Linked DNA regions of Desulfomonile tiedjei DSM 6799. The protein of the gene in region 1 interacts with the protein of each later gene in a pairwise test. Links are inferred from orthologs where the notes say so. Each region holds a gene or a part of one and is shown in the gene's direction. Other genes may lie near its edges. The genes, in order: kdsB and DESTI_RS24190.

What was found.
Region 2: the proteins of kdsB (region 1) and DESTI_RS24190 interact in binary tests that used the Escherichia coli proteins (3 or more experiments, as listed by UniProt). The link is inferred for Desulfomonile tiedjei DSM 6799 from one-to-one orthologs.

Annotation. Positions count from the first base shown.
Region 1 is NC_018025.1:3,427,123-3,441,804, reverse strand. What follows is about bases 6,908-9,751. They hold kdsB (3-deoxy-manno-octulosonate cytidylyltransferase), read left to right. Parts: upstream 6,908-7,873; coding sequence 7,874-8,629; downstream 8,630-9,751. Other genes in these bases: DESTI_RS28940 (MBL fold metallo-hydrolase), read left to right, coding at 9,248-9,751; infA (translation initiation factor IF-1), read left to right, coding at 8,742-8,960; DESTI_RS14565 (DegT/DnrJ/EryC1/StrS family aminotransferase), read left to right, coding at 6,908-7,626. Outside these bases: DESTI_RS14585 (response regulator), read right to left, coding at 1-44; DESTI_RS14580 (molybdopterin-dependent oxidoreductase), read right to left, coding at 1-2,769; DESTI_RS14575 (FAD-dependent oxidoreductase), read right to left, coding at 2,910-4,871; DESTI_RS14570 (iron-containing alcohol dehydrogenase), read left to right, coding at 5,136-6,299; more of DESTI_RS14565, read left to right, coding at 6,421-6,907; more of DESTI_RS28940, read left to right, coding at 9,752-10,168; DESTI_RS14545 (carboxymuconolactone decarboxylase family protein), read left to right, coding at 10,216-10,617; DESTI_RS14540 (hypothetical protein), read right to left, coding at 10,667-10,918; DESTI_RS14535 (M48 family metallopeptidase), read left to right, coding at 10,966-11,841; thpR (RNA 2',3'-cyclic phosphodiesterase), read left to right, coding at 11,902-12,489; DESTI_RS14525 (L,D-transpeptidase), read left to right, coding at 12,733-13,620; DESTI_RS14520 (hypothetical protein), read right to left, coding at 14,062-14,421; DESTI_RS14515 (polysaccharide biosynthesis/export family protein), read right to left, coding at 14,459-14,682. UniProt on the Escherichia coli protein: Activates KDO (a required 8-carbon sugar) for incorporation into bacterial lipopolysaccharide in Gram-negative bacteria.
Region 2 is NC_018025.1:5,632,075-5,646,891, reverse strand. Bases 7,577-10,555 are described here. They hold DESTI_RS24190 (TetR/AcrR family transcriptional regulator), read left to right. Parts: upstream 7,577-8,763; coding sequence 8,764-9,348; downstream 9,349-10,555. Other genes in these bases: DESTI_RS24180 (CPBP family intramembrane glutamic endopeptidase), read right to left, coding at 10,094-10,555; DESTI_RS24185 (carboxymuconolactone decarboxylase family protein), read left to right, coding at 9,435-9,968; DESTI_RS24195 (hypothetical protein), read left to right, coding at 7,969-8,418. Outside these bases: ppdK (pyruvate, phosphate dikinase), read left to right, coding at 1-832; DESTI_RS24230 (hypothetical protein), read left to right, coding at 982-1,347; DESTI_RS24225 (GTPase), read left to right, coding at 1,479-3,212; DESTI_RS24220 (ABC transporter permease), read left to right, coding at 3,215-4,372; DESTI_RS24215 (IS4 family transposase), read right to left, coding at 4,735-5,952; DESTI_RS24200 (MFS transporter), read right to left, coding at 6,337-7,545; more of DESTI_RS24180, read right to left, coding at 10,556-11,758; DESTI_RS24175 (PaaI family thioesterase), read right to left, coding at 12,151-12,570; DESTI_RS24170 (DUF502 domain-containing protein), read right to left, coding at 12,548-13,234; DESTI_RS24165 (hypothetical protein), read right to left, coding at 13,609-13,887; DESTI_RS24160 (MBL fold metallo-hydrolase), read left to right, coding at 14,266-14,817. UniProt on the Escherichia coli protein: Involved in response to both electrophiles and reactive chlorine species (RCS). Represses the transcription of the nemRA-gloA operon by binding to the NemR box.

The DNA of each region.
Region 1 (14,682 bases):
TCGACCACGAGCACCGAAGCCTTTGGTCTTCCTCGTGCGTTCATGCAAACCTCCTTGTGGTTCGATATTGAGACGGAAACGGCAATTGGTATCGGTCAGGACTCGAGCAGTTGCTTCCGAGACATCGTCGCGTGTCTCCTCACCACATGGTGATTCAACGTTCAGAGGGGTAAGTCTGACCCTACAGATCGTGGTGTTCTCCCGGAACAGGCTGTAGACTCTCAGGTCAGGAAAATTGGAGGGAACGTATACTATCTCCCGACTCACTTTGTCCGAGATTCTGGCCGTAGCACAAAAAGAGCTGACTGGAGAGCTGACCTCTATTGGCTGATTCTCTGAAATATTGAGTTTGACGGCATCTTGGGGATTTATTTCCACATAACCCCGAGGACAAAGCGTGAGCAGGTTTTTCGATCTTGTGGACGTTGAACCGAAATGAAACATAGATCGTCCTGCTATCATCTCAAAAGGATATGCCTCAGCCTCGGGACCTTCAGGACATTCCCAGGTCCTCACCGGAGCAAAAGAATATGGTTTGCCGCTCCTAGATCGCCCATGATCTTGGTGTAGAGGGATTGCTATCTTGCCATCGCCGTCCAGATCCGAGATGTTCAGCCCATCGTAAAAGGGTAGTGTCCGGCTCATTTCACTGAATATGTCCTCGACTCCGGAGAAGCCCATGGACTTCCCCATAGCTTTCGCAACTTCTTCGAGAATGCTCCAGTCCGGCATGCTTTCTCCAAGGGGGGCTATGGCTTGATTGATTTTTTGTACACGATGCTCGAAATTGGTAATAGTTCCATTCTTCTCGGCAAAAGACGAAGCCGGGAATACGCAATGCGCCATCAAAGCCGTTGGACTGGGAAAAATCTCATGGACAACGAGCAGTTCGGCTTTCCTGAGAGCCTTGGCAAGGCGTGTGGAATGCGGATAGTCAGTCAGAGGATCAGCGCCTGCAATATAAACCGCCCGTACATCGCCATTCTCCAGACCGTGCACCATTTCCGGCACGGTCCGTCCTTTTGTATAAGGAATACCGTTTTTCCAGACCTTTTCAAAAAGCTCGCGAGCTTGTGCAGCGTGCTGATATCCCGGCAGATATTCTGGTAAGGCTCCCATATCGCAGAGTCCGACCATATTGCCTTTCTCGAATATCGGATAAATCCCTGCATTGGATTGTCCGATGTTCCCGGTCAGGAGCGCCAGGTTCGCTATATTCATAACGCATTGCAGCCCGTTTTCCTGAAGTATTACGTCTCCCCCGAAAACGATGGAGGCTCTTGGCGCCTCGCCCAGTATTCGCGCTGCCTCTTGCAGGTCCTCTCTGGCAATTCCCGTTCTTTTCAGAATTCCATTAAGTGAAATCTTGTCCAACAGGTTCTTCATAGGAAGAAAGTTCGCAGTCCGATCCCGCACGAATTCTTTGTCCCACAAATCGAGATCCAGTATGATTTTCATGAGGCCCAAGACAAGGTCGCTCTCCGAGTACGGCCTGACTCTCAACAGGACTCTGGAAAACCGGTCAAGACTCGTTTTTCGGGAGTTCGCGACTATAACGTTACTGTCGTAACGTCTGGCGGCAATCTTGACTTTCCATCCTATGGCAGGGGTTTCCTCAAGAGGATCTACCCCGATGAGGAATATGGCATCCGTTTCCAACAAGTCTTCAATGCGGCCGGACGATCCTCCGACGCCGCACGTCAACTCAAGAGCCCTCTGAACCCTCAAGATGCTGAATCTCGCTTCGCTGTCGATATTGTTTGTGCCTATTACAGTCCGGAAGAATTTTTGGAAGGCGTAACAGTCTTCATTCGTAAGGCGAGGCGAAACCAATCCGACAACGCTCTCGGGACCTGACTCGCGGATTATCTTCTCGAGATTCTCGGCGGTAAACTGGAGAGCGTCAGCCCATGATGCAGGTTTGAGTTCGTCGTCCTTTCTCAGCAAGGGAGTAAGGATTCTGTCCTCGTGGTGGACAAAATCAAACCCGAATCTTCCCCCGACGCACAGAGTACCCCCATTGTGGCTTTCAATGTCTGTTGTCACCCTGTAGATTCGGTTATCCTTGACATTCACCAGCATTCTGCAGCCCGCGGAACACAAAGAGCAAACGGTGGGGACTTTTCTCAGTTCCCAAGGCCGAGCCCACAAAGAGACTTTGTCTGACATGGCCCCGGAAGGGCATGCCTGGACGCACTCACCGCAAAAGTCGCAATCAAGAATCCCGCCGTCACGCGTGGTTATCCGCGCAGCGTAACCGACATCCGCAAGTCTCAGGGCGCTGGCTCCGATAACTTCATGACAGACTTTGACGCAGCGAAGGCAAGTCAAGCATAAATTCGGATCGTACCTGATCAGCGGCCAATCGTTCACCACAGCACGGGTGCGACGTTCCATCTGGTATTCGGTTCCGTAGATGCCCAGACGATAGGTCAGATTCTGTATCTCGCACTCACCGGCCGCTGAACAGACCGGGCAATCCAATGGATGATCCATTAGCACGAGCCCCATAACCTCTTCCCGGATGGACCGCAATTTCGGAGAATCGGTATGAACCATCATGCCTTCCGCAGCGATGGTATTACACGATGTCATGGGACGGCGAACGCCCTCGATTTCTACAACGCACATCCGACATGAGTCGGATGGACTGGTCTTCGGATAGTAGCAGAGCGTAGGTATCCAGATACCAGCCTTGTTCGCCGCTTCAAGAATGGTTGTTCCTTCAGGTACGGTAATTTCCACTCTGTCAATGTTAAGGGTCGGCATTTTTCGGTCCTTCTGACGGAGTCTGCTTGCGGTCAGGGCAGGAGCCGGATTTAGCTTATATGAGGTTCTTGAGGATCGAGTTTTTCCTCTCGCCTCGACGATAGACGAGAATCACGTGGTAGAGCACGCTCGGCCGGCGTTCACTTCACCGCTGCCAGTATCAGGTGAAAGCACCTGAGACATCTGCTGGCCTCGATGAATGACCCCTTTTGGGTGAATCCTGAATCTACCTCGAGGAAATGCCCAATTCGATCGTGGACGTCCAGTTTGTTCCTCACTACCTTTCCGCCCTCCCGAAGAGGGCTGCGTGCGGTGACCAGCACGCCGTAATCCTTTTCGATATTTGCGATCAAATCATCCATCCACTGTTGTTCTGTAGCCTTACATGAACCTGTCGTGACATATTGATGGATCATGTGAGCAGCCCGTTTTCCACCGGCCAGGCCATGAACCACAGTCAATGGACCACTGACAGCGTCGCCTGCAGCGAATACGCCAGGACGAGACGTCATCATGGTCACGGGATCCACCTTTATGGCCCCTTTTCGAGAAAACTGTATATTGTCGTCGCCTGAGAGCCATTCGAGATCTGCAATCTGCCCGATGGCGGGGATAAGCGTGTCTCCGGCAAGATCGAATTCTGTCCCCTCCACCGGAACCGGCCTTCTTCTTCCGGATCGATCCGGCTCCCCCAACTCCATCCGAATACATCTGAGCCCAGTCATTCTGCCATTCTCGGAGAGTACGGCAACGGGCTGTGTGAGAAAGAGGAATTTGATCCCTTCTTCACGAGAATCTTCGACCTCTTCTAGATCCGCCGGCATCTCTCGTTCAGTCCGTCTGTAAACGACGGTCACCTGTGAAGCACCCATCCTGAGGCAGGTTCGAGCGCAATCAATGGCGGTATTACCTCCGCCGGCTATGATCGCATTTTCGCCCACTTGGATTTTTTTCCCGAGATTGAGGTCCCGCAGAAAATCGATCCCTCCGGAAAAAACACCCTTGATTCGCTGTTTCTCTTCTTTGAGAGCCAAAGCCGAGGACTTATGCGCCCCGACGCCCAGGAAAACCGACTTGAATCCCTGGTCAAACAAATCTTGAATGGTGAAATCCTTGCCAAGCCGAGCTTTGAATCGAAACTCGACCCCGAGACGCTGAATTTGAACAATCTCTTTCTGAAGAACATCCCGGGGCTGACGATAGGGCGGAATTCCGACGCCGACCATCCCCCCGGGGATTGGAAGTGCTTCAAAGACAGTCACAGGATGGCCGAAGCGGTTCAAATAGTACGCTGCAGCCAAACCTGCAGGTCCTGCGCCCACAATTGCTATAGGTTTTCCATTCAGTTCGACTCGTTGGAAGGGGGGCTCGATAGCGTGAAGCATCTCATAATCGGCAGCGACCCTTTTCAGCGTCTTGATAGGTATCGCCACGTCTCCCATGTTCGCTACGCTGCACGCCTTCTCGCATGGAGCAGGACAAATTCTGCCCGTTATTCCGGGTAGTGGCATTTCTTCACGGATAATCTGCAGTGCTTCCTCATAACGAAGCTCTTGCAGCATTTCCACATAGCCGGGAATATTGATGTGGCAGGGACACGTATTCATACAAGGGGCGGAAATGTTTCCGATATATCGAACAGAGTTCTCCGAAATTCCATTCCTCACAGCATCCAGGAAGTCATCCCTGAAGAAAGTGAGCCCATCTTTCAGGAGTTCCCCTGCACTCTGACAGACAGAACATTTGGCAGCATCGTTCAGAATGTCCGCCATTCTGGACAGCACATCGAGATCCGATTCCGCTGAGCCACCTTGCATCATTTTGTCCAGGATCACTGACACAATCTTGGAACCTTTTATTCCTGTGATGCACTTCCCACAACAATATTTGGCTTGAATCTGTGCCAGGTACTCACGAATCATTGGCACAAAGTTGAACTCGTTATCAAATACGAGAAGACCTTTGCCGCTCATTAAAGCTATTACGTTTGGCGGAAAACTTGCTAATGGAGGGAGAGATTCGGTTTTTCTCCGGGTGATCTCATCACCATGCCGGTGATCCGCCAGAACGCTTCCCCATCTTCCGAATCTGAGTCTCTTCATGGGCCGCTCCAGTCCGGATGGTCCGGTATTTTCAGTTTACTTTCTTTTAGATAAAAAGAAAAGAAAGAATGAGAGCCAAACGACTGCTTTGGTGCGGATAATCGATTAACTTGACTTGTGTAATAGGTAATTGAGCGCGAGAGCGAAATCGACATGAGAGACATTTCCTGAAGCGAATTGTATGCACGCCTATCTTGCCGGTGCGGGGGTTTTCTGATATAAACTGAAGGCTTTTTCTAGATCCATCTTGGGACGAGGAGTCGCATGCTGCCAAAATTGGGAAATTTCCAGATCAAAACGAGAGTCGTCTTCGGAAGAGGGGCGTTGTCCAATCTCGGGCAATTGGCCCGCGAATCGGGTGCAGGAAAATATCTTCTTGTGGCAGATCCGGCGCTGGAGCAGGTCGGAATTCTCGACAAGGCGCTTTCTGCACTGAATGATGTCGGAATTACGGGAGAGGTTTACAAAGCAGTAGAACCCGAACCGTACATGGATAATGCGGAGGAAGCCGCGGCTCTCGGACGTGCAGTAGATGCGGATCTCGTAGTAGGCCTGGGCGGGGGGTCCGCCATGGACACGGCAAAGGCGGCTGCAGTTCTTATCACGAATGAGGGGAAGGCTGAGGATTATATCGGTCTGAACAAAGTCGAATTGCCGGGCACTCCCACCATAATGGTTCCCACTACAGCGGGAACAGGTGCGGAAGTAACGTTTACTGCAGTGTTCACCAATCGGGAAACCCGGGCGAAAGGCGGGATAAACAGCCCGTTCCTTTTTCCTGGCGTTGCTTTGCTCGATCCTGAACTCACATTGCCCTTGCCGCCCCATGTTACTGCTGCAACCGGTATGGATGCATTGACCCATGCAATAGAATCCGTAAGCAGTCTATCCAGCACGGTCTTCACGGAAGCTCTCGCGTTGACCGCTATTCGGTTGATATCCGGCAATCTCAGGCGTGCGGTGTTTCACGGGGATGATATCGATGCCAGGGAACAGATGCTGATGGGAAGCCTTCTTGGAGGCCTTGCCCTTGCCGATGCGGGGGTTGGTGCGGCCCATGCTTTGGCATACCCGCTGGGGGGCAATTACCGCATACCCCACGGTCTGGCAAATGCCATGTTGATCCCGTATGTAATGGAATTCAATTTGCCTGCTGCAGAAAAGCACTTTGCCATGATAGCCTCGGCAATCGGTGAACCCGTGGAGGGCCTTCCTTTGCGACGAGCTGCCGAGCAGGCAGTTGAAAGTGTGTTCATGCTGTGTAGCGACATCGGAATTCCCTCAAGCCTGGCTGATGCCGGTGTTCCCCGATCTGACATTCCCATGCTGGTGGAAGCTGCTCTGAAGGTAACTCGACCGGTTGAGAACAATCCGAGGAAACTCGGAGAAGAAGAAGCTCAAACTATTTACGAAATGGCGTTTAGTTGATATAAGCCCTGCACGGCTCCACGGAAGGATCCGGGGAGCCGTGCAGGTATGGTGGTGAATCCCGCAATCAGTGCTGACAAATAGTTCAGGCTGAATGTCCGGGTGTTTGTCAGGAGGTCTCATGCCAGGATACGAGTGGATAGGTGAAACAGAAAAAGAGCATATTAACGATGTTCTGGAAACAGGAATACTCTTTCGTTACGAGTTCCCAAACGAACGAAAAGGAATTTATAAGGTCAAGGAATTCGAAGATAAATTCGCTCAATTCACCGGAGCGGTTTATGCTCAGGCGGTTACTTCCGGTTCGGCCGCTCTCAAAGTAGCGTTGTCTGCCCTCGGTATCGGTCCCGGAGACGAAGTCATCACTCAGGGGTTTACCTTTATCGCTACATTCGAAGCAATAATCGAAGCAGGCGCGGTACCCGTGCCGGCTGAGATCGACCAAACGCTGAATCTGGACCCTATAGATTTGGAAAAGAAAATAACCCCGAGAACCAAGGCCGTGATCCCGGTCCATATGCTGGGGTCGCCCGCTCGGATCCAGGAGATCTTGGATATTTCAAGAAAACACAATCTGAAAGTGATCGAGGATACGGCTCAGGCACTTGGAGCAGGAGTAGGCGGCAAACGCCTGGGGACCTGGGGTGATATGGGAACGTTCTCGTTCGATTTCTACAAGACTATTACCACAGGTGAAGGTGGAATGGTCATCACGAACGATCGGGAACTATATCAGCGCGCTTCGGAATACGCAGATCACGGGCATGAGCACAATCCCAATGTGGGGCGGGCTCTGGATGGGCGGAGTTTCCTGGGATTCAACTACCGTATGAATGAGCTTCAAGGAGCTGTGGGGCTGGCTCAGCTCAGCAAGCTGGAGGACATAATCCAGCGGCAACAGCAGAATCAGGAACTCATTCGAGAGACTCTCGAAAGCCGCGACGGAATTGTCATGCGAGAGATTCCGGAGAAAGGAAAGGACAGCTACACCCATGTATGCTTCTTCCTTCCAACTGCGGAAAAGGCCCAGGCCTTTCAACAGCATATTGCCTCAAAAGGAATTGCTGCGATCTACTTCAAGAACAACCTCTGGCATCTGATACATAATTGGGAACACCTTCTCGAGAGGAAGACAGCCTGGCCCGGTCCTCATCCGTTCGGTGGTGCGTTGTACGGAAGCGAAATGACCTATTCGAAAGAGATGCTGCCGCAGACAATGGCAATTCTCGAGAAGACGGTTGTGCTGCCCATATTCCTGCAAATGGACGAAGATCATTTGCGGCGCATGGTGGTGGAATTACAGGCTGCTGCCGAAGAGATTCTGTGACAGAGTTTTATCTCGAAATTCTGGCTGTGGACGACGTTCCCAAACAGTACCTGATATAGATCAGCGGAATTCGAGTTGGCAATAATGGGATACCGATCATGAGCCGGTACGCACCGGCTCGTGAAAAGAACCTATCGCTACGCGGAAGAATGTCTGAAGTTCGATATACCTCGTAAGTATTGGAACTCACGAACGACCGAAACATCTCTCAGAAAAAGCGACCTGGACTTCATCGAGACCTGGGGATATGTCGAAGGATTTGCACAAAATAATAGGATTCATCCCTGCACGAGCCGAATCCAGCCGATTTCCCGGTAAGCCGCTTGCGGATATCTTGGGCAAACCGATGATAGTTCGCGTGCTTGAACGTGCAATGACGTCGGGAATTTTGGACGCCGTGTACGTGGCCACGAATTCGCATGATATTGTTTCGGCTGTTGAAGCATCCGGAGGAAAAGCAGTTCTGACCTCAAATCAGCATCCTTCCGGGTCGGATCGCATCGCCGAAGCTGCAAGAATATTGCAGTTGCAGGATAATGCTGTAGTGGTCAACATTCAGGGAGACCAGCCCCTTTTCGATCCGATTATGATCAAGGAAGTGACCGCTCCGCTTGTGACCGATCCGTCCATTCCGATGAGTACATTAATTTACAGGATCGTCAGGGACGAGGAAATACATCATCCGAATGCCGTCAAAACTGTGATGGACGTTCACGGTTTCGCCTTGTATTTCTCCCGTGCGACTATTCCCTATTATAAGGGATCTGCCATTCTACCCGTTTATTATAAACATCATGGGATTTACGCATACAGGAACAATTTCCTTCAGGTGTTCGCAAATCTTCCCCAGACTATTCTCGAGAAATCGGAGCGGCTGGAGCAACTACGTGCACTGGAACACGGGTTTCGAATCAAAGTGGTGATTACGGATATGGATTCCATCGAGGTAGATACCCCCGAGGACCTGGAACGAGTCCGGGAAACATATAGAAAGATAGTTTGACAAAACTTAATGGTGCATGCATATTTCGTGCAGAATCGAAAAATGGGGGCTGAGTTTAGAGCGGTCTTTTGTGCAACGATCGCCGTGAGCGATCCCTGGAGAAAGGAAGAATATGAGCAGAGACGATAATGTTAAAGTTGAAGGGACAGTTGTGAAGGTTCATTCCGGTGGCATGTATCAGGTCGAAACCGATGACGGAAGGAGTATTCGTACGAAGCTGTCCGGCAGAATGTCCCGTTTTCGTATCAAGGTTCTTCTTGGCGATCGAGTGACTGTAGCTCTTTCACCATATGATCTGACGCACGGCCTGATAGTGTACAGGGGCAAATAAGTTTGGTTTCAGGAAGTCTTCCAGGCTACTCCTCACTTTCCCCACATCTAAAACCGAACCGCTGAAAATTATGTCACAGCATTAGTTCGCGTTCGGCTGGACTTGTGTTTGTTTTTGCCAATACGAATGTCGAATTTTGCCTTGCATCTCCAGTCGGCGAATAATTCCGTCCGAGAAGCCTGTCCTTCAGACGATCATTTCAGAAATGCCTTCAAAGACTTGCGTAAATGCGGCATTTAGGTTATTCCTTCTAAGCTTGATTGGAAATTTCTCTAAGAGGATTGGGCATGGAGATACTGTTTCTGGGGACAGGAGCAGCGTGGTGCACGCCGGAATACTCTTGCACCTGCGCAATATGCTCCAAAATGAACGCGTTGGGAGAAGAGCGGACGCGAACTTCACTCCTTATCAGGAATGACGAGTCTCTTCTCGTGGACTGCGGTCCTGACTTGAGACTCCAGATGAAGGCAAATCACCTCACGCGACCTGATGCAGTGCTGATAACTCACGAGCACGGAGATCATTTCCTGGGTATGGACGATCTGCTGGTGTTTCGCAGATCTATCCCAGCACACGCCTGGCACCCTATCCCTGTGTACGCGACAGAAACGGCGTGGAAAGGCATCGAAGTACGGTTCGGCTACCTTCTCGGATCTCTGGTGGAAAAGAGGATCGCCGTCCCCGGGATGATGCTTGACGGACTGAAGACAAGAGTGACTCCTTTCAAGACCTTTCATGGTCCCAGTGCGGCCGGTTCGGTGGGTTATATTTTTGAAACCAATACGGCAGGACAATATGGCAAACTGGTGTATACTTCCGATTTCATGCGTATCGACGATGAGCCGCAGTTGCTCGAGAACCCGGATGTTCTCGTCATTCAAGCCCATTGGCTGCACGAACCTGAATTCAATCGTCCCTTTCACATGAGCCTTCAATCCGCATTGGATTACATAAAGCGCTGGAAACCCCGGAAAGCGGTGTATCTCGTCCATATTTCCGACATGGATCTTGTCCCGGGAGACCCGGGAAACAATTTCATGAAGAAAATCCCTCCCCGGTCACCGTTAACCATACCGGGATCGGATCTTCCTTATCCTGTCCCCACCTGCAGCGATGAATGGCAGAATGTGCTCGATCGTATCTACAAGGACTATGAGCTGCCTTGCCCGGTATTCATAACCCGTGACGGCCTGAAGGTAATCCATTGAACCGGAAGAATATCTGCTGCGTCAGATAGTAGTTTATGGAGGTATTTATGGCTGATGATCTGAAGGAAAAGACTGCAAAGACCGCAAAGCTCTACTTTGACGGCTATTCGGACGAGCGTCCTTTCGATCTGTGGAGATCGTTTGACAAAAAGTTGGCCAAAGACCTTTCACTCTTTGTTACGGGCACAGTGTACGCCCGCGAGAAGATCCCTCACCAGACACGTCAGCTCATAACCATAGCCGCATTGACTGTTCTCTCAAGAGAGGAAGAACTGAAGCTCCACATCTATGCGGCCCTAAACGTCGGCTGTAGTCCTCATGATATTGCTGAGGTGATTTTTCAGTGCGGGATCTATGGCGGAATGCCTGTGGTAAATCAGGCTTTAAGAGTGCTCAGACAGGTTCTCCAGGATCGAGGCGCCTGGCCACTGGAACCGAGAGAGGATTGAGTCGCTGCTCCGGGAGATGTAATCCCGGAGCACAAATCCATTCGGAAACCTAGTCGTCCAAAGTGAATTCGAATTCCTCGCCTGAACCAAGATCCAGTTCGGTTTCCTGTTGTTTCGACGCGGCCGCTGGAGAGGCTGCCCGGTAACTCGATGAGGACCCGGTGAAATATTCGTCGAAATCCACCTCAGGTGGCTTGTAATGCAAACCGAGTTTTCTGCGGATCATGTTCAGGTCCTTGTTGCAAGAAGGACAGGCCACGTTATAATCAAAGCTTATGTAACCGCATTTTTCGCACTTCAAGGCAAACCTCCAGAGAGTCGGAGTGAAGCATTCAACAAATGTTTAGCATGAACTATTTGATAAATCAAGTCTTATACCGCAAGGACAAAAAAGTGATCCTTTGGGGCCGCTTACGGAAAAAAGCCGCTATTCTTACTCTGATTGCAATCGTCTTGGCAGCGTGCGCGACCGTTCCCCATACGGGAAGACGTCAACTCAATATGATTTCAGATAATCAGTTGAACAGTGTTGCTCTCAAGGCTTTCAACGACGTGGTGTCCAAAGAAAAAGCATGTAGTGACGAACGGTTCAACCAAGCCGTGAAGCAGGTCTCGGACAGAATAAGCAAAGCCGCTGAATCCGTGGACAAACCTGGTTTCGCGTGGGATGTCAAAGTAATTGAGAAGGATACACCGAACGCTTTTTGTCTTCCGGGCGGAAAGATCGTTGTTTTCACTGGCCTCATGCCGTACGTGAAGAATGAGGCAGGTCTGGCGGCTGTAATCGGACATGAAGTTGCCCATGCCGTCGCGAGACACGGAGCAGAAAGATTGACGCAACAGCTTGCTGTGAAAGGAGCAGTCACGGTCGGCGGTGAGATTCTCAAAGGAGAAGACGGGAATCTCGATCGGAAATCGCGCCTTCTTCTAGCTGCTGTGGGAATGGGCGGAACGGTCGGGGTTATTTTGCCGTATAGTCGTCTTCATGAAACGGAAGCTGACCGAATAGGTCAAATCTACATGGCTTCCGCCGGCTACGATCCGTCCGAGTCCGTTCGCCTCTGGGAAAGGATGGCTAAAATTACCAAGCCTCCGATTCCGGAATGGCTCTCTACGCATCCGGCGGATGGAGAGCGTGTGCGAAAGCTCAATGAAAGCCTTCCTGAAGCACAAAAGTTCTATGCCAAAGCTCCGGCCAAGTACGGCCTTGGGATGCCGCTGTAGAAGAAATGTATCGGATGGATGGCTCTGCAGCCATTTTGCTTGCCATGAGGAGGCTACGAAATGTTTGAGAGCAGCAGCCAAATCGTGAGAGTCTTTTTTGCTGTTGAATTGCCCGATAAGGTCAAGTCTTTTCTCAAGAGTGTTGCACAAGAATTAAGACAATGCGGGGGCGACGTCAAATGGACCAATCCCGCCGGAATGCATCTGACCCTGAAGTTTATCGGTGAAATCACCGCAGATCGGCTGGCGCAGATTGAACAAGCAGCTCGGCCGATTTGTCGGGAGCAGGCAGTATCGGTTCACAAGGTGTCCAAGATCGGGGTGTTCCCGGATTTTCGACGTCCTCGAGTCATCTGGGCAGGGTGCTCTGACGAATCCTCAGATCTGTCCAATCTCGCGATCAGGCTTGAGGATGCATTAGCACCGCTCGGATTTGCCAAAGAGAAACGAGCTTTCAAACCCCATCTTACCCTGGGGAGAGTTCGATCCAATAAAGGGATCGCAAACCTTGTGGAGGGGATCCGCGAGAGAACGGACGTTGCAGGGCCTTCATTCACTGCAGATCGCGCAATCCTGTTTCGGAGCGTGCTAAAGCCTTCAGGAGCAGAATATTCCCAAATCTTCAGGTTCGATTTCCGCCCTGAATAAATGAAACATACCAATGTGCTTTCATAAAGGGAATATTGAGAAACCTGTTATTTACCGGTCCCGGCATGTCTCCTTCGCTACGAACGGCACCGCCTGACTTCGCTTCGGAGACATGCCGGGACCGCATTTGCTCCCGCCGGTGACGGGATTACTTCTTTGAACGCACATTGGTAACAGACCTGTTGACACGCAGATTCAGTCCAGCTAGAACAGCAACCGTCAAGATTAGACGGAGCGACGAAATTGGGCCTCAAACCATATTGTCTGCCGATCTGTTCGTTATGTGCCATCCTGATAACCACATTCTCTGCATACGGGGCGGATTCTTCGTACGCCCGGGAGACCTCTCCGGCAGTGGCCGAACGAATCCAGCCGGTGCCCTATACAATTGAACCGGAGAAGCCGTCGGAAGAGCCGGAATCCATCTATGTGCCTCCACCTCTTACTGCCCCGAATGACCCCTGTTTGCCGCAACTGTATACAAATTGGCAGGAGTTTGCCCAGGAAGGTCGGGAGAACAGGGGCTTCGAGTTCAAGACCATACGCATTTTGATAGACAGAAACCGTTTTGAATTGCTCGTGGAAGGCACAACGAACGATAACACGGTGCACGACATTTACCGCACCTTCATAGCGCTGGGCGATGTTCATTCTCCCACGCCGGACGGCAGCTTTCTCATAAACCATGTCTACTGCTATCCCGATGTGGTGTTCTTTGATGCTTCAGGACAACCGATACCCGGTCTTTACAACGGATTTTTCGCCCCTCTCCTTGTCTGCGATGCACGGGGGAGGTGCCAGCGTCACCGGGAACTGGGGATTCATGGACTTCAGGCCGCGGCAATCCCCCCTGGCCGACATATTTCACCGGCAACGTTCGGGGCTGTGTCCGCAGGGTGTATACGGGTTCCGGACCCTTGCTCGTTAAAGAAGGCTATCATCGCGGCTGCCGGAGTCGGTCCGCTCAAACAAAACGACCGCGGTTCGTATCACTGGCTGAAGAAACCCGTTGAAGTGGTGATAGGAGATTCTTATTCGGTATATGAAGAAAGCGACTTGGCTTCGATTATCCAGGGGGGGCTTACACACGTTCAGGAAGGTCTCAAGAACCTTTTCGACGTATTTCGATAATGGGAGTCATCGAGATCATAGTACAATCTACTTCATCGATAAAGCGCATCTATCCACCTGAGCAACACTATCCCGCCGATGAGAAAAAGTGCATAAGCAATCCAGCTCAAAATTTCACGCATTGTGAATGCCCCCTGCCTCTCAGGCATATTCGGATCCCAAAATAGACCCAATACTCAAACTACAATTGATACTGTATCACGCGTCCTGTCCTGACTCAATCGTAAAGCGGTAGTGGGCGGCCTCCGTGCTGCCCAAATCAGGTTTATAGTCAGTGCTAAAAATTCTGTCGCATATCCGCGGATATTAGTTTGGCACTTACTTTAAGAAAGCGAATTCCCGCGGAAGGCATGCCATAGCGAGGGGAGCGAGGCAATGTCCTCAATGTGACCGAGGCCGTATATGGATTTGCAGGTTAGCTCCGTCGAACCGAGGAAGACTTCACCGATCTCGCATAGTGCGAAATCTGTGGGGGGAAAGTCGGGAAAGTCGCTTTTGACTGCGGGATTTGTAGGAAAACGAACTTTTGGCTGCATCGAAATAGATCTTCTTAATATAAGGCGAGCACTTTCGTACGTCATTTTTGGCAAAGAAACTACTCCAGGTACCTTTTGGATGCATCGCAGTGAATTTCGCAGCATCTTTTCTGGCCTTGAGCCGGGCCTGGCGCAATGTGCTGGGACACTCCTCAAACGTGTACTCTTCCTTGTCCTTGGTGATCGTCGGTCTGAGGGAAAAAGCGTCGACAGTCTCCAGGGAGATGAAGAAGAATAGCATCAGGAGGAGACAGATTCTTGGCACGAGAAAACTCCTTACTCATCATTGACTCTCTACTATTCTAGTTCGTTTTTTCTCCGATGTCAGCAAGGGTGTTCACGAAACTGGCCACTTCGGCAACTGTGGAGAAATACTGCTCCATGAAGACCCGCAGATCTGCGACGTACGTTTTGGGCACGTAAATCACGTCGTAGGGTTTGACCAGTATTGCCGAAGCCATGTCTCCGACGTCGAGGATACGTTTCAAATCAAGCCTTCGACCGATAGGTTTGCCGTAGACGTTCT
Region 2 (14,817 bases), 2.2 Mb from region 1 along the record:
GAAGAACGTCGAAAGTCTCAAGTTGATCGATCCTATGCTGCACAGCAACTATATGGCCCAACGGCAGGGTCTCCCCGCATTCTTTGCCAGTCTCGATCTGACTTTGATCGATGCCGCACTGGCGAAGAAAGAATTGATGCTCCAGAGGGCAAGAATCCTCAAGGAAGTCAACCCCATGCTCGGCCATCGCGGAGTGCGGCTTGCCGTCTCGTTTCCGGAAATTTACGAGATGCAGATACGAGCCATACTGGAGGCCGCAGCGGATTGCATAAAGGAGGGGATTGAGGTTCATCCGGAGATAATGGTTCCTCAGGTTTGTTCGGTTCTCGAGCTCGAATACGTCCAGAAGATCATAGATCAAGTCAAAAAAGAAGTGGAAGAATCTCACGGAGTTGAGGTCAACTTTAAATTCGGATCCATGGTGGAGGTTGTTCGAGCGTGTATAACCGCAGACGAACTGGCCGGCGCATCAGAATTCTTCTCTTTCGGAACCAACGATCTGACACAGGCGACATTCTCATTCAGTCGGGAAGATGCTGAAAACAAATTCCTCCCGTACTACCAGCAACAAAATATTCTCCCGGAAAATCCGTTCGAGTCCCTGGATGTCAAAGGGGTCGGCAATCTCATGAAATTGGCCGTAAAGGGTGGTCGCAGCGTGCGTCCCGATCTCAAAATCGGGATATGCGGCGAGCACGGTGGCCATCCCGCGTCAATCCGTTTTTGCCATCATGCAGGGCTGGACTATGTCTCTTGCTCCGGTCCTCGGGTCCCCATAGCCAGGCTCGCTGCAGCACATGCGACTATGCTCGAGAAGAGCTACGACAAGTAGTCATGTCACACCGTTGGGGGCCGCCGATTCTCTTTGGCGGTCCCGCCTTCATTACTCATTTCTTGACAGTCAAAAGAAGCGGATGATAGGATCGATGCGTCATATGCTGCAATCTGAATCGGGTATTTTTTATTCTTTTGAGGAAGACTATGAAAACACGGAATATCGTTGTGATACTAGTGGCTGCGTTTATGCTTTTGGTTTCAGGATCTGCATGCCTGAGTGGTGAAGGCCCCAGTCAATGCCTCCCCGACCGGCCTATTCCTCCCGAGACCGTGGGCTCAATGTCTCTCCCTTTTGATGTTCCCATCTGGCCTACATTGGTTAAGACTGAATTCCATATCCTTCCGTGGGTAAGTCTGGGGAAATCGCAAGTGTGCATCCCGTGGACAGGTAAAGCGATTCAGTTTACTGCCCCATGCTTTTCGCTGAAGCCCATTCCGGTGTGGTTTCCGTGGCTCAGGCCTATTGACGCGGAATGCGGCAACTGCGAACCTGCCAAAGTTGTTCCATAACGAAAAAGAACAACTGTTTGTGCCGGAAGCTCACTTACAAAAGGCCCGCACGCAAGAGATCTGTTATGATTGTCCGAGCGGTTCCGAAAAATTGTCGGAACTGCAATGAACGAATCTTAGCGTGAGGCGGCATGAACCGTACCTCAATTCTGGACGCGTTAGGGCACATTACCCGCTTCCTTTCAGAGGACGGGGCCATACTCATCGACCGGCCTACCCGCGAGTCTCTCCTTGAAAAAACGGAAAAGCTCAGGGAAAAAGCAGAAAAACCGGGCGAAGCACTGTATGTCGGGATTCTTGGCGGTACAGGAGTGGGAAAATCCACACTGATTAATGCTCTTGCAGGGAAACAGATTTCTCAGTCTTCAGACAGAAGACCCTATACTGACCGCGCTGTAGTCTATAGACACCGTAACACTGCACGAGGGTTGGACGAAATAGCAGGGCTCGTGCGCGATCCCGACGCGCTTCACGATTCCGAATCCGTACGGGATCTCATTCTTCTGGATCTGCCCGATTTTGATAGCACTGAAGAGCGAAATCGCATCGTTGTAGAAAAGATCTTGCCATTCCTGGATGCCGCAATCTGGGTCGTGACTCCGGAAAAGTATGCGGATTCTGCTTTTTACAGGTTTTTGAACCGTACAGTCATTCACCGCGAGAATTTCACCTTCATCTTGAACAAATCTGACGAATTGATCCATGACGATTCCGCACGGCCATACGAAAAGCTCAAAGAAGTGCTCGGCGATCTGGCATTTCGTCTGAAACATGATGCAAACATAGAGCTGCCTCGGTTGTTCAGTGTCTCAGCAGCTCAGAAATTCGCGGGGGATTCCGATCCCATCTTATTGCAGGAATTCAGTAAATTTCGTGATTATCTTATGGCCGAACGCGATGCGAAAGAAATCGCATCGGTAAAAACGATCAATCTCCTTGAGGAACTGCGCCAGATCACTCGTGAAATCGATTCGGCAGCAAATCCTGTCGAGAAGCTGGTCTTAAGCGGTGCATTGAGGAGCCTTGCCGGAGAGAATTTAAGCAAACCGACACAGAAAGGTCTCTTATCTATTGAGCACGAAGAGAGAATAGCCGAATCGCTTTTTGCTCTTTTTGTAAGGGAAGATGACTCTATTGTCCCGGTGACATGGGGCATGAGGCTCTTGACCGTGGGTCGCTCATTTAAGGGAGAGTCCGTTCAAGTCGAATTGGACAGAACGTTCGAGGAAGCAGCCCGGAATGTAGGCAAGAGCCGAAAAATGCTTCTGGAAAAGATTTCCGCAAACGTGCGCTCGGAGCTTCTGCTTTCCTTAACCCACACGAGTGGCGACATGGTAATCGAACCGTCTGTTGTAATGGACGATAGTGCTGCTCGGGCATCTGCAACGTTTGCCGGTGAGGTGAATTCCACGCGTTCTGCATTGACAGGTTTCAAGGCCACATGGCGCAAATCTTGGCAAAAGGCAGTTCTGTGGTTTCCGGCGTTCATACTTGCGATCAGACTGGCCGGACCCGAAAAAATCTCACTCTGGCTTGATTATCCCACCGTCAATGGCGCTGTTCAGATCGTCTTGGCTTTCTTGACGAATATCTTCGGTCCCGAAGGATTGACCGGCCTAGCAGCTCTGATGCTATGTGAATTGTTCCTGATCTGGTATTTGGCTTCACGGAGACTGAAGAGCCTGAAAAGGATAACGCGGCGCCTCGCATCCCGGGCGATCGATCTCATAGACGAACAATTCGACGCAGCCGTAACGCAGGTCACGTCAAACACGACGGCTCTCCTGGAGCGGATTGACCACAGCATCCACAAGTTGGATGAGCTACATACCTATTTTTCCCATCAACTCAAAGGCGCGCTTTAGTCATGGAAGTGCTGAAACTGATAATCAGGAATGTGTTTCGGCACCGTTTACGTTCGATATTGACCATACTCGGCGTGGCAGTGGCAATGCTTGCATTCGCCATCCTACGCACTCTGGTCGATGCATGGTACATAGGAGTGGAGTCATCCTCACCTGACCGTCTTATCACCAGGAACAAAATTTCGTTAATTTATGCGCTGCCCATCTCGTACAAGAATCGTATCGCGCAAGTGCCCGGAGTAACGGGAGTCGAATACGGAAGCTGGTATGGGGGCGTTTACAAGGAAAAAAAGAATTTCTTCGCGCAATTTGCAGTAAGTGGATCCGGCTATTTTAACCTCTATCCTGAGTTCCTGCTTACCGAGGACGAGAAGAAAGCTTTCGATCGGGACCGAAACGGAGCCATAGCAGGAAAAACCATTGCAGAGCGCTTCGGTTGGAAGATTGGTGACGTGATTCCCCTCCAAGGAACGATATACCCGGGGAGTATTGAATTAGTCCTCAAAGGCATCTACACGGGGGCACGGAAAAGTGTGGATCAGACCGCTTTCTTCTTCCGTTACGAATACCTGAACGAAGTGCTGAAGAAAACCAACCCTGACCGGGCCGACAAGGTGGGATGGTACCTCGTCAAGATAAACGATCCCCAGAGATCCGCGGAAATAACGGAAGAAATCGACTCTCTCTTCAAAAACTCCCTTGCGGAGACCCTCACGGAAACCGAGAAAGCGTTCCAGATGGGGTTTGTGGCAATGACTGAAGCCATCGTTGCCGCAGTGAGGATTATTTCCATGGTGGTGATCGCTATCATTCTCATTGTTCTCGCGAATACCATGGCAATGACGACCCGTGAACGCTGGGCTGAATACGCAGTATTCAAAACACTGGGATTCAGACCGCGCTTTCTCTTTCTGCTGATTGCAGGAGAATCCGTGGCCATCTCACTGATCGGGGGCATGCTCGGAGCAGCATTGAGCTTTCCTGGAGGCAGAATGTTCCAAAAACAGCTCGAATCGTTTCTGCCGGTTTTTGAAGTCAATTACTCCACAATTCTCATCATACTGATTGTATCCCTGGCCGTTGGATTCATTGCAGCACTGATTCCAGCTATCAGGGTCGGACGTATGGGAATAGCCGAAGGCCTCCGACATATCGGGTAGATGAATCCTGAAGGTTTCTTTTACCTGTTGCGCTTTCAAAGCAGTAAGATCTGGGGAACCTTTTTGTAAAAAGGTTCCCCAAACCCTTCCAAAAACTTTTAACACTGGTCTAATGCACTGTTTTTTTTGGTCAAAAAAAAACAGTGCATTAGACCAGTGTTAAAAGTTTTTGGGAAGGGGTTCGGGGAAACACTTCTTACAAGAAGGGTTTTCCCGATTTTATAGCTGTTATCGAAAGTCTTGACGGAATCCAATGCCTGCAATGGGAAGAATCAGTAGCGCCGGCGTCCCTGCCGGCGATAACTTATTGCTTTGTTTGGTGAATTGTTCGCCGGCACGGAGGCCGGCGCAATGCTGTTGACTTAAGCTGCGGGGACATTTTTGTACCTGCGGTAAAGCCATTTGTTTTTGCTTTGCTTGTTCACCCTTGGTTGGGGTGGTCGCTGACTGTTTGGTCGATAGTATTTGACACGATAGATTTCTTTGAGAATATCCTGAAAGATTTCGATGGCTCTTTCAGGATCGTCTGCGGCGAGCACGGCGGCTTCAGACGCGAGCGTCATGACCGCATTCTTGAACTGAGGTTCTCCGAGCTCTCCACCGAGTAACTGGGTGGAAATGGCCATGAGAGTTCTTGAGATCACAGCCATGATCGCAGCTGCAAAGAGTTCTTGCAGGACGCTGTTGCAGGTTTTGCCATGAAATTTTTCGATTTCGAGCCCAATCTTTTCATCCCGGAAATAGCTCTCGATTTCCCATCGCCTGAAATAGAGGTCAGTGATCTCCTGTCTCGGAAACTCCACCTTGTCGTAAAGATTCGTCAGGAGAACCGAGAGGGTTCCGTCAGGATTGGACAGTCTGATGACTCTCACTCTGATGGGCTTGGCGGCCTTTCGTTGTTCAGCCGTCACCTGGCTGAGATAGTTCGATGTCGGAGGAATCACGATTTCGGCTTCGCTCTTCCCGCTCCGAATGAATTCCTTTACTGTGGCGAAGGTGGACGTTGCGGGGCAACGTATCACGAAATAGCCTTTGAACTTGTCCAAAAGGTAGCTGAGAAATTCATATCCTGGGTAACCTCGATCCAGGAGCAAGACACTTCCCTCAGGCACGAGGGGCAGGAGATGTTTGGCTTGGTCCCGCTCCGAAGAATTCACCGGGACCACAGTTCTTGCGATGGGCAGACGTCTGAAGACGTCATAGAGCGTGCATACAAGACACTGAGGATAATGTCCTTTGCCCGCTTGCCCAAGTCCGCTCTCAGGATCAAACTCGGCCCTGAGCTCATCGGCGGCTGGAAGCGTATAGTCGGAGCCATCTATCGCATGAGTGGACATACCATGCCACTCGTCCTTCGGGCTCTTAGGCCAACACTCATAAGCCAGACCAACCGCATCATCGAGTATTTGCCGAAAGATCCTCCAATCCACCTTTTTGCGCGCCTTGGTGAGCGCGCTTCGATGGATCGCCTCGGCGTCAGGCCAAAGGCCAAGAATTCTGGCATGTCGAAAGAATTCACCGGATTTCATGTCCACTCCTTTACCCTTTCCACTGGCGGCAATGGACAAGATGAAGGTGATAAGCTTTCCAAAGGCGAGTTTTCTGTTTCGAGTAAAGTCCTGAGGCGAGCGTTTCTTGGAAGGGTCGATTTGTCCGGGAATAATGTGAAGAAATTTTTCAGCGTACGCGCTAAGTTGGCATGGTTCTTCAAAGCATAATGCGTGCCATAATAAAATCCTTTCAGCAGCTTGTTTTGAAAGAATTTATCGCGCGTAACTACCCGCATGTCAACACAATTCCTTCTGAATTCTCGGAGGTTAAACGTGAAAAATCAAGAACCCTTTCCTTAATTCAACAGCATTGGGAGGCCGGCGCTACCAATTGCTGGGAACTGCTCTTCACAATCCGTGATTACTTTCGAGAATCGGTATACTTCTTGGATTGCGAACAGGCAAAAGAAGCCTTTACGATTTGAGGTCAGGGGTTGCATTGTCCGAGGGAATCCATCTTCGTGCATGGAAGATGAAGAGGAATGCGGGAAGCGAGAGGAAGAACGTAATCAGGAAGTATTGTGAGTACCCCAGGCCTTCAGTGATCCATCCGCTGGAGGAGCCTGCGAGAATTCCGGTTACTCTGAACAATGCTGAAAAGATGGCGTATTGTGTTGCAGAAAACTGCTTTTTCGAGATGCTCATGAGGAAAGCCAGGAATGCCGATGTTCCCAGCCCGGCACAGAATGATTCGACAAAAGACGCAACATAGATGCCCCAGTGTCCGGACTCCGGATATGCTGCGACCCAGACGTATGTCAGGTTGCTTACGGATTGCCAGAGGCCCAAGAACCACACTCCATGGAAGATACCGTAGCGAACCATGAATAGCCCGCCGGCAAGTCCGCCTATGATTGAGGCGATTATTCCCAGACTCCCCGTGATAAGTCCTATTTCCGTTGTTGAAAGGCCGCGGTCCAGCCAGAAAGGACGAACCATGGGCCCCATAGCCAAGTCACCCAGTTTGTAGAGCAAAATAAAAAGGATAACGTGAATGAGACCGGGCCGCGCAAGAATATCCAGAACCGGTGCAAAGAGCGCTTTTGCCGAGACTTCCGGTCTTTGTACATCGATTGGCGGAAGTCGGGATGATACCAGGCCGCAGACGAGAAGGACTGCCGCTGCAACGATATAAGTGAATTGCCAGCTTATCCAGCCCCCTATTGCAACGAACAGACCTCCTGCCACGACCATCGCAACTCTGTACGCGGCCAGCCGGAATCCGTTTGCAATCCCCATTTCAGAAGGTTTCAACAATTCTATCGAATATGCATCTATGGCTATATCCTGAGTTGCTGACGCGATCGCCATGGCAGCGATACAGGCCCACAACAAGAAACCGGGTTGTGCAGGATCCAGCGGCAGGAGCAGAACTAGCAAAGCGGCCATCAAGTACTGTGCTGTAGCAATCCATTGACGTCTCATTCCTATGAGATCCACCGCAGGCGCCCACAGGAATTTCAGCGCGTACGGCAGACTGACAAGGCTCAAGAGTCCCAGATGACCGAGTGACATTCCATGTAGCCGAAAATAAACCGGAAACGATTGTTCAATGATCCCAAAGGGAAAGCCTTCGGCAAAATACAACAGAGAAACGAGAATGAGTTTTTTGTTGAGCTTCAAACGATCTCCCGTGGTGTGTCATACGATTTTGGATTCAAGATGCTTGCTCCACTGACCTGCGGAGCCAAGTCAGTGGCACCCCCTGTACCCAGGGATTAAGGTCGATTTTGGGTGCCACTGACCTGCAAGGCAGGTCCGTGCCGATGATCTGTGGTGCCAGCGGCACCACAGATCATCTTGAGCGCAAGCCCGTATCAAACCCAAGACTATCGAATCAAAAAACCGCAAAAATGTACCCGAATACCCGAAGAATGGAAACCGCCGGCAATCAGAAGCACCTCTTATTTTTTCCAAACAGATTGCTAATCTGGGTGGTACGAATCCATGCCGATTCTTAACAGAGTCAAAAATGAGTTTTTTAGAGCCAAAAAGTTCTCCCTCCAGTTCGGTGTGCAGTATAATAGGACCAGGGTTTTTCTCATCATGACACAAGAAACTTCAAGCAGAGATGTAGGCGCAAGAGCTGCCATCGAGGCAATACGCGGACCTATGACCAATGCCGAGATTATGGCTCGGTTCAAAATTAGCGCGCTCGGGTTCGCGGATCTTATCAGACAGCTCTATGAACGAAAGCTGATTTCCGAAAGTGACATGGCTCGACGCGGGTTAAAATATCGAATCAAGAAACCAGTGGAAAAACCACCCGAACCCGCTCCTCCACCCGCGCCAAAACCGAGGATAGAAAGTGAAGACGGAGAATTCCTGGATACCATCGAATTGGCGGGAATGTTCACCGCATTTCAGCCGGCACCATCGGACACTCCAGCCGCCCCGAAGGTCGAGCGCAAAGACGAACCGCCCCAGTCTCCCGAGGAAGTCGCGACCGAAAAGAGATCAAAGTTCAGTATCACCGGAATGTTCAAGAAGAAATGATGCTCGCCTGACTGCCGGTTTACGGTGAGACCGTTCTGCTGCCCGTGGGCACGTGATCTGCAACTCATTCATAGTAGTGACATAATCTCTTACCTCTTGAACACCGGATCCTTTATAAGAAACGGTAGGGCACGGCGTCTCTTGTATGTGCCGAACTGGTCGATTTGTTGATCAAAAATGTGTCGGCACGGAGGCACGGCACCCACCGATTTTCGAGAAGCGCTTTCCCAATTGGACAAAGATTCTGACATTTGCCATAAAATTTTAGAATTTCCGGGTATCAAAAGAGCCTTGACAAAACTAGACGACCGGTCTACTGTGATTCTAAGGAATTTTTGATCTAAAATGGCGAAAGAGACTACGAAATTTCGAATATTGACCGAAGGTGCCAGAATCATTCATCAGAAAGGATTCAACCACACAGGCATACAGGAAATTCTCGACGCGGCTGAAGTTCCGAAGGGCTCATTCTATTTCTATTTCAAAAACAAAGACGATTTCGGATTGCAGTTGATCGATTTCTACACGCAATTCATAGACTCCATGGCGCAATCTCAACTGTCGTTAACCGGGAAAAGTCCCATCGAACGGCTCAGAGGCTTTTTCAGAAGCATGATGAGCGCAGCGGAAGAACAGGGATTCAAAGGAGGCTGCCCTATCGGAAATCTCGCCCAGGAAATGGCAGATCAGAATGAAGCGTTTCGCACCAAAATGCAGGAAGCGTTCAGGCGAATGAGCAGGAACATAGCGCAATGCCTGAAAGAAGCAAGGGAATTGAAGCAAGTGAGGCAATCGCTCGATCCTCAGGAAACTGCCGACTTCCTGCTGAACAGTTGGGAGGGGGCGCTGCTCCGCATGAAGGCTGAAAACAGCCTGGAGCCCTTGCTGGTTTTCGAGAACATGGTTTTCAACAGTCTGTTGAAGCCATAATTTTTTTGCCGGTTTAACTAGTAGACCGGTCTATTCCACGGAATCGGCACAGATTCCACGCATCGCAACGCAAGGAGGTTTTTGTAATGGCTATCGTCTCGATTACACCGCCTGAAAAGGCAGAAGGAAAGCTTGCAGAGCTGTACGCGTCTGCCGAGCAGTTCTTCGGAATGGTCCCCAATAATGTTCAGTTATTGGGAGTCAGCCCGGAAGTGCTGGAAAATCAGTTGTACTTTGCTCAATATTTTATGAAGCATCCAAGCCTGAGTGCTCCTTTGCTCTCAATGATCAGGATGTTGGTTTCAAGAGCCTGCAAATCTGAATACTGCGATTCGTTCAACGTAGGTCTGCTATCAAAATTCGGCTTCAATCCCGAGCAAATTCAAGATGCACGTACCGATCCGGAGAAAGCTCCGCTGGATGCAAAAGACAAGGCGTTACTATTGTTCGTTCTGAAAGCTACTGACGAACCGCAGGCAGTCACTTCATCCGATGTGGATAACCTTCGCTCTTTGGGATGGGCCGATGCTGACATCTTCGATGCAGTAGCTCACGGTGCGAGGGCAGTCGCAACCAACATCATTTTCGATACATTTAAAATTAGCCCGGATGTTGCATGAAGTCCCCCTTTTCTAAAGGGGGATTGAGGGGGATTTTCAATGTGTTAAGTCAAAATCCCCCTTGCCCCTTCTAAAAAAGAAGGATGCGTGCTGGTAAGCTGATGCCTGTGCCCCGTACCCGCGCCTTATCCCGTCCTTGCCCAGACAAGCCACGGCTTTTGCATCGTTATCCGTCCCCCAAACATGAAGAAGTAGAAAATCGCTGCTATAACGAAAAAACTCACGAGGCTAGCCACAGGATCCAAAGTAGTGCAAAAAAACAGGGATTCAGTCTTCAGAGCTGAATTCTCGTAGTTCACAATCAACCCGGCAGACAAATTTGTTGCTGCATGAATGCCCATTGCCACTTCTAAGCTGTTGCTTTTCCAGGTGACAAACGTGAGGAATGCCCCGACTACAAAGTAGTTCAATGCCATGATTATCGGGCCTACTGCCATTTCCGGGTTCCCCAGGTGCAGCAACATGAATAACACACCGCAAACCACTATGAGCAGATAGCGATTCTTGATAAGCAACCCTATCATTTGAAGGAAGTAGCCGCGAAATAAGAGTTCCTCAACCGTTGTCTGAATCGGGGTTAAGACGAGCACTACCGGAAGGAAAGCGAAAAAATGGCTTAAGTCGGAATTGAACCTGTAGCCGGCAGGCTCCGAAGCATATCCCAGAGTCAGACTAATTAGAATAAGGAAGAAAAAAAGGCCGAAACTTTTTGCCAGTTTCAGCCAGTCGACAGATGGATTTGGAGAAATTAGGCTAAGAAACGGACGCTTGTGCTCATATCGTATGGCCAAGAAAAGGGTGAAGAGAATGAACACAAAAAGCACATTCTGCAGGACGTAATTCTTCAACGGACTGATTCCGATGAAATCGGATGTTGCCTTATCGAAGCTTGCCTGTGGTGCCCATACCACTACTAGTATGCCCCACAGGGAGACGGAAAAAACCACTATGAAAACTATACTCACCAGGTAACGCCACCACTGGTTCTTCCCGTAATTTGACACGTCAATAAAGTCAGTGGGAATAGGTGTGGGAGGCTCTTCTACTTCTTCTCCCCACGGGTTAATCTCGTGTGCCGGAAGGTCGGACGGACGGGCTCCCATTAATCCAACCCTGATTCCTGCTTTTCTCAGAGTCTGTGTCGCCTTGTTGTTCAGCATCAGCAAAGCGATCGTGTTAATAATAGGAATGAACATGAGAAGAAGGTAAAGAACGCTGATTCCGGTACTCAAGTCGAGCGACTTTGCAAGATTCCAGACGCAGTAGAGTTGAAAAGGAGCCAGCAGGACAAATGAGAAAGGTACAAAAAAACACAAAAAAGACGCAAGAACAGCCCACAAAAGCAGGCGTTGCGCTTTGCCGACAGAGCGTATTTGAACTGCATGCATGAAACCGTTGCTCCCATCTGCCATACTCTGGAATTCGTGCGCACCCGGCTGGGGAACAGCTTCTTCGAATTTTTCACCGTTTAATTCGGTGTGCAAAGCCTTATCGCTACTTCCTGATGTTCTGAGAGGTTGAGGTTTAGTCAAAGGTGCCTCGGCGCGGGTGATCGTTGGCTCGGCAACTGCAGGTCCACCGTTATCGCCTTCGCTGCCAGTGTCCCGAATTTGAGACACCAGTCGTCGGGAGTGCTCTTCTTCGGTCAACAGGTTTGCGCCGTAAAGTTTGTCAAATAAGCTCTGAATGCCCTTTTCGGAAAGCCCATATTTCTTTCCGATCTCGTGATTCGACAATCCCGCCCTAATATCAAGCATAACTTCTTTTGCAGAGATCTTTTTCGGAGCCAAGCGATACCCCCTGAAGAAAATGAATGAGAATCGGAATCGAACAGCATTCTGGCATCTCACGGACCACACAAAGAGGAGACATCACAGCAATTTGCTTTTAAAGTGAGAGGAAGATCCCCCTCCAACCTCCATAGGCGTCAACTCTTCTGCAATTCTCTGTCCCGCAGGGACTAAAGAAAATAGCCCGGTAATTCATTGCCGGGATTTTGTGTATCAGCCGTCCCTCCGGGACTCTAAAATCATTAGGTTTTTCCTTATCCGGCGATGAATCGCCGGCCTATTGTCAGATGTTCCTCCGGAACAAACGACCGAAACGCCATAAGTTAGCGCCTATGCCTCTAACCCCCCTTTATTAAAGGGGGGAATGGGGGGATTTTGAATGCAAATTGGCATCACAACTTGTCGATTTCTTTTCCCGTGCGATAGGCAAGCGCTTGGGCAGTGGCTATCAGCTTACCGTCAAGGTCTCGTATCTCGCAGAGATAACTCGATGTGCGGCGGGTCTTGTGCATTTCTGTCGCCTTCGCTTCGAGCATGCAGCCGGATTCTGGCGCAGATACGTACGTTATGCTGACGTTAAGTGCAACAGATAGTACCCCATGTGTATTGCATGCAAGCTGGAAGGCCTCGTCTATCAGGGAAAACAGGGCTCCCCCATGAGTGAAACCGAACATGTTCCGGATGTCGGAATTCACTCTCATTCGCACAGTCGCGGTCCCAGACCCGACGTCTGTCACTTCCATTCCCAGCAGCCGACCGTACGGCTCGGACTTTGACAGCTCTATCAGCTCACGGTGCAATTTTTCTTTCATGGTTCTCCCGCACTATTTGAGACAATTCCAATGGTCGGCTGAGTACCTGTCCACCCAAGAGGCCGAAGGACATCAACAGCTTGGCCATATCCTCCAGAGGCATGTCCAGCCGCACGAAATCTTCCTCAGGGACTAACGCGTTGAACCCCGTGGCAGGAATCGGAGAGTTCGGAACGAACACCATGTAGTGTTTCACTCCGTCAATCAGCGTATAGCTTTGACCGGAGGTCAAGAAAACCAACATTTTCACGTTGCCCAACTTCACGTATCCGACTCCACCGAACCGGTCCAGGCCTTCACCTCTGTTGTTCCCGAAAATCTCCACTACCTGTTCGACCCCCGCGTAAATCTTTCCGAATAGGGGTATTCTTGCCACCATGCCGTTTATGGCTTCGTGAATTTTCGCGACTGTGGCGCGTGTAACGAGGAACCCGAGGAGGACCAACAAGCACACAACTACAAGATACCCGGCCAGGTATCCTGAATATTTGTTTGCGTCTCCTACTATCTGGAGGATGAAAAGCCCGAAACTGCTGCTCGGCCCTATATACGCGTCGGCAATTCTGACTATCCAGCCGACCACGAAGACTGTCACAATGAAGGGCAGCAGAGTTGCCAAACCTGTCAAAAGAAACCGCACGAATGTGCTAGCTGCTTGTCGCATTCATCCCTCTCCCGTCAGGTTCCGGTTCCCATACCATTTCGCAATTATACATATAAGATGGCGCAGGCTGAGGTGTTCTGAGCGGAGTGATTAGACGGCTTTGCGTCGTCCGGAGCGAAGGATACCTCCAGCCTCCCAGATTATCAGAAGAAAAGCGAATCGGTATCATATGTGGACGCCCGATTTTCCACGATTCTAATCGGCACATCCTGTCGAATTGTTTTGCACGCTCTCGTTGCAATGATATAAGATGAGGCATTGGAGTTTCTTAAAAATCCCTTCAGGAAACGGCGTGGATTAACCCGTAAGCCCGTCTGGAGGGATTTTGCGCGCTATATTTTCGGAACAGACTTATATTTCAAGAGTTATCGAGGCTATTGGGCTCCGCCAATTCCATGCCACACTGTCTGCTCAGGTGCCGAATCAGGTGCTGACTTGCCCTGAACTGAAGCTTCCGGTCGCACAGCCTTTGGATCTTTCACAGGCCCCCTTGCCTTGGACTGAACCTCGGATGGGGTCTCGACGAAAGAGAAGTAACCGGCCATCGAAAAGAAGAGCACGAGAAAAATGCCGAGAATAATCATAATCCAATCACTATTCGTTCTCGTTTTGCTGAGTTCCGGACTTCTTTTCGCTCTCGATTGCAAAGGCATTGTTGTTTCATCCTCCCGGAAAAGAGGATTATACAGGAAACTGTGGCGTGTGTCATGGGAGCCAATGCATTTTTCGCCCCGAGTGTAGTATAAGATGAGGACTCAATTGTTGAAGGCAGGCTCAAGTGAATGAACACGAAAGGCAATGCAAATGTGAAAACCGGTCAATGAAATTTCGCCGGGCATCGTCACATGAACAAGAAAAGGGGAACGGTTTGCCCCCCGGCTCGATCTTTAAGATATAACGGTACCACAGGTTTGTATGAAAGTTTGTGCCCGCATCGGAAAGCACAGAGGAATTCTGTCCCGTTTGCCGATGATCGTCGGTCTCACGGGAACCATCGCGAATAGCTTATTCAAACACCCGGAGGGGAGATCATGGATGCAGAAGCTTTCGTAAGAGACAAAATTCGATGGTTAGGTCACGCTACATTCCGTATAGAAGGATCGCAAACCACGGTGTATATCGATCCCTGGAAACTGGCAGAGCCGAAACCCGCGGATGTGATCTGTATCACGCATAGCCACTATGACCATCTTTCGGAAGAAGATGTGCAAAAAATCAGAAAGCCCTCGACCGTAATTATCGGGCCGCCTGACTGCAAAGCAAGTTTCGGCGACGCGTTCAAATCCATTGCTCCAGGTCAGAGCGTGGAAGTGGGAGACGTCATGGTGGAAGCGGTTCCCGCGTACAATACGGACAAGGAATTTCATCCCAAAAAGAACGGCTGGGTAGGGTACGTCATTACAATTGACGGTGTTCGGGTATACCATGCGGGAGACTGCGATGTTATTCCTGAAATGAGTAAAGTATGTGCGGATGTAGCTCTCTTGCCGGTTGGAGGCACATACACGATGACAGCAGCTCAGGCTGGGGAAGCCACATCCAAGATAAACCCGAGAGTTGCAGTTCCCATGCACTGGGGCGAT